One region of the Paenibacillus sp. FSL K6-2862 genome, then DNA from elsewhere that is predicted to be linked to it. Evidence: riboswitches for the same ligand, from Rfam matches in the RefSeq annotation. Region 1 holds a riboswitch; the other holds the start of a gene.
The links. Region 1 has a riboswitch for cobalamin ahead of MHB82_RS06795 (ABC transporter substrate-binding protein). Riboswitches for the same ligand answer to the same signal wherever they lie in the genome.

Region 1 (2,206 bases):
TTGGAACAGGTCAGGATAGATCGCTTTGGCTACAGCTTTCAAACCTTCCGTTACACGTGGGCCCGGACGGCTCAGCAGGTTGGCATCCAGGCCAATAACTGCATCGTCTTTCACCGCCGTGATTTGATCCCAGCCGCTGCGCTCTTTGATGATCTGATCCAATGTTTTGGAGTTCTCATCAATAACATCATTGGCGTACAGAATGACATCCGGATTGGAAGCAATAATGTTCTCTTCGTTAATTTCATTCCAGCCCACGAGGTCGGAAGCAACGTTGATTCCACCGGCTACCGTAATCAGTTCATCCATGAATTCGCCTTTACCCACAGTCCAGCCTGGGGAGAATTCAACATATACCTTTTTCTGATCTTCCGACTTCACAGCCTTAACCGCTTCGGTTATGTCCGCTACATCTTGTTTCATCTTCGTGATGAGCTCCTGTGCCTGCTCCTGATGATCCGTGATTTTGCCGAACGTTTCGATGTTGTTCATGACATCGTCTATCGATTTCGGATCTGTTTTGAAAATGGTGATTCCCAGTTCGCGCAGCTTCGTCACAGCTTCTTCGCTCATGGAGATCCCTGTAAATACGATGTCTGCTTCCGCTGCGATAATTGATTCTTCATTGGGCTTCGACACACCGCCCATTTTCGGTTTGGTCGTTGCAGCTTCCGGATAATCGTCATAGTCGGATACGCCTACGATCTGCTCGTCTAGTCCAAGCGCGAACAACGACTCGGTTTCTGCCGGAGATACGGATACGATTTTGGCTGGCGCTTTCTCAAACGTGAAGGATTCACCTGTCGCATCCGTTACCGTAAGTGGATATTGTGTTTTGAGATCCGTCTGCTCCTGGCCTTGGGATTGCTCCTGTGCAGGCTGCTGCGTAGACGTACCTGTTCCCTCGCTCGTTGTTGCATTTCCACAGCCGGCCAAAGCCAGTGTGAGCATCGCTGCTGTCAGCAGGGACGCCATGCCTTTCCAATTCTTGATGTTCATTCTGTTCATTCTCCCCTTCTCTATTTGTACTATTTCTTGCAACATGCTCAAACTCTTACTCCCCATACTTTGGTGTTCCTATATAAGGTTTGAACTGCAACATTTACACGTTAACGGAGAGTGCAGAACCGATCTGGAGAAACGAAGTGTTCGCCTTTATCACCGGATTTCCCCTTTTAATAAGGGGATCAAAGAAATCTGGGGATAACAGCGATCGGAAGACGGTACTGCAATCGTAGTGGTCTAGTGTAAAGCTTACAGGTTCATCCTATATGAACAAAAAAATCCCCGATCCTTACGTCAGGATCAGGGATGACGTCTCGCATATGGCGATCTGCACATCTACAGCGTACCCGCCGTTGATGCACATAGAATTGCCCGAAACGCTGTCCTTTCCTCGAAGGAACACCGGTTTGTACGTCCAGGGCAGGTAACCTGACTTACAGGACTGCTCGTCCTGATTTACAGTGGCGGGACCGTGCCGGATTCACACCGGCTTCCCTATTTCACCCATTGTGCCGTTCATCGTTTGCATTAACTCGATGAGCTCTTCTTGCTCGCACAAGGGACCCGTGGTCGCTGATATTGTAACCATTCAAGTGAGCATGTACCATCCATCAGCGCTTAAGCGCATAACGAGATATATATTCATGCTGAAGTCACACTTCTGTTGTGATTATAGGTTATATTGCACATCCTTACAACCCGATTCACGGAAAAGACACCCTGCTTGAAACCCAGCTATTTCCGCTTTTTTCAAGCCGAACCTTAATTGCTTGCCCCGGAATGACCTGCGTATCCCAGAATCCCAGTTCCGTTATGAGGCGTGACAAGGCGTACCGAATGACACCGCCATGGGTAACTACGGCAATCACAGGAACATGATTTTCTTCGGAATGTTCCTCTGGCGAAACGGACACAAGGCACTCCTCCACGAAGGAGTCGATCCTCGCAGCAAATGCCTGCCAAGGCTCACCGCCCGGTGGCGTCACATCCTGCGGTGCATCAATCCAATCCCGGTAGAGCGGATTGTCCTTGAGCACATTGTAAGTCATGCCTTCCCATTGCCCAAAATCAATCTCACGCAAACGCGAATCATACTGTACTTGTCCTGCTTGTACCGGGGCAATTCGTTCCACTGTCTGCCGGCAGCGCAGCAAATCACTGCAAAATAGTGCATCCCATGTGATCCCGCGAATGGACTCGC
Region 2 (2,206 bases), 4.7 Mb from region 1:
CTGGTCAACTGCTGGATGTCCTGTCGGAAGCTTCAATTGCGGCAAGAGGATACAAAACGGTGAATGCACTTCGCAAGCGCAAGCTCGTACCGCTGGTCCGGGATGATGATGGCAGTACGGACGGGCTGATCCGCGAATTCACGCCACATGATCTTGCCGGCAAGAAAGTCATGCTCCAGCTTCATGGGGAGACTGCGCCGAAGCTGGTCAACTGGCTGGAAGAACAGGGTGCCGAGGTAAGACAGGTTCTGCCTTATCGCCATGTACCGCCGGAAGAGGCTGAACTGGAACTGCTTTTGAATGAGATCGTGCAGCGTGAGGTTGATGCCGTAGCATTCACGAGCGGTCCCCAAGTAAGGTTTTTGGCAGCGTATGCGGCTTCCCAAGGAAAGCTGGAACAGATGCAGCAGGCCTTCCGGGACGGTGTCATTCCTGCATCTGTTGGCAAAGTGACTGCGAACGCCATGCGTGAAGAAGGGATTGAAGCACGAGTTGTTCCGGAGGAAGAAAAGATGGGAGCGCTCATCGTTGAGCTGGGACGATATATTGCTGCAGCACACGCAGATCAATCCTGATAAGCAGATCAGGACGTAGTCTAATATAGTATCTAGTAAGATTGTTATGAGGGTTTCTCATATGCATATCATAATTCAAGTTCTGATCGGTTCTGGATCAGAACTTTTTTTCTGTTTTGTCTGAAAATAGAATCAAGGACAAACATCATAAGCATGGACATTTTTTCCTGAGCGATGTTATGATGAAAGCAATATCATTCATGAAAACAAGCAAGGTGCTCTTGCGTCGAGCAAGAGGTAACAGGGAATCGGGTGCAAATCCCGAGCGGTCCCGCCACTGTAATGGTGAAGCCCTTTTCATCCAGGTCACTCGTACATTCGGGGAAGACAGAAAAGGAAGCTGATGATCCAGAGCCAGGAGACCTACCTTGCATGTGTCACCGAACCCTTCGCGGAAAGGAGTGGTGTACGAAGAATCAGGAAACGGGCGAACAACCGGTTCGCCTGGCAGGCCCTTTGCGGCCATGCAGCCACAGGTCTATCCTCTATAGGGCCGTGGACTGTCTTCTTGAGTGTACGTACATGCGTATCCCATCCGTTATAAGGATGGGATTTTTTTGTTTTTTTACAGTCGATCTGGAACTGGATTTAATCGAACATGCCGCGAAGAAGAAGGTCGGTCAAGCCGTCCTTTTTCACTGTTTTGGAATAGCCGGGATAAGAAGGTTGAGCTGCACGGAGCAACTCAATAATCAAGAGCTCGCTACAGACAACGGCTAAAGTAGCGATGATATAGATGTGGTTGGCGTGTTAAGGGTGAACAGGGAGATGGAGGAGGAGAAGCAATGCAGAGTCAAGGAAAGCTGCTGATTATCGGATTTGGCCCAGGAGCGATGGAGCATATCACCACACGGGCATTGGAGGCACTTCGGGAGAGTGAGGTCATCATTGGTTATAACACTTACGTTGATCTGATTCGTCCACTCCTGGACGGACAGGAGATTGTACGGACAGGCATGACCGAGGAAGTAAGCCGGGCACAGGAAGCGGTCAGACAGGCCGAGATGGGCAAAATCGTTGCAGTAATCTCCAGTGGCGATGCAGGTGTATATGGCATGGCCGGATTAGTGTATGAGGTGCTGATGGAGCAAGGCTGGAAGCCGGAAACGGGCGTTGGCGTTGAAGTTATCCCGGGTGTATCTGCCATTCAATCCTGTGCTTCCTTGCTGGGTGCACCCGTGATGCATGATGCATGTACGATCAGTCTGAGTGACCACCTTACGCCATGGGAGACGATTATTCGCCGTGTTGAAGCAGCAGCATCAGCTGATTTTGTCATTGCTCTGTACAACCCTCGCAGTGGACGCCGGACACGCCAGATCGTGGAGACGCAGGAGATGCTGCTGCGGTACCGTAGTCCTCAGACACCCGTGGGGCTTGTAAAAAGTGCCTATCGAGAACGTCAAGATGTTGTGATGACCACGCTGGAAGACATGTTGAATCATGATATCGGCATGCTTACGACTGTGATCATTGGTAACTCCTCGACCATGATGTACGAAGGACTCATGGTCACACCGCGCGGATATCAGCGGAAATACACGCTGAATACCGTGGAACAGCCGCTCAGACCGCATGAGCGGCTCCGCACGGAAGCTGAGCCTTGGTCGCTCGGTGCGATGGAGGCCCGC

Region 2: it holds a riboswitch for cobalamin, as region 1 does, so the genes downstream of both, cobJ (precorrin-3B C(17)-methyltransferase) here and MHB82_RS06795 (ABC transporter substrate-binding protein) in region 1, are expected to answer to the same signal.

The regions. Positions count from the first base shown of each region.
Region 1 is NZ_JBBOSN010000001.1:1,491,117-1,493,322, reverse strand. It holds gene MHB82_RS06795 (ABC transporter substrate-binding protein) at 1-999, opposite strand, end outside; gene MHB82_RS06800 (FecCD family ABC transporter permease) at 1-1, opposite strand, end outside; cobalamin riboswitch at 1,409-1,537, opposite strand; gene MHB82_RS06790 (histidine phosphatase family protein) at 1,710-2,206, opposite strand, start outside.
Region 2 is NZ_JBBOSN010000001.1:6,163,104-6,165,309, reverse strand. It holds gene MHB82_RS27895 (uroporphyrinogen-III synthase) at 1-575, shown strand, start outside; cobalamin riboswitch at 772-960, shown strand; gene cobJ (precorrin-3B C(17)-methyltransferase) at 1,361-2,206, shown strand, end outside.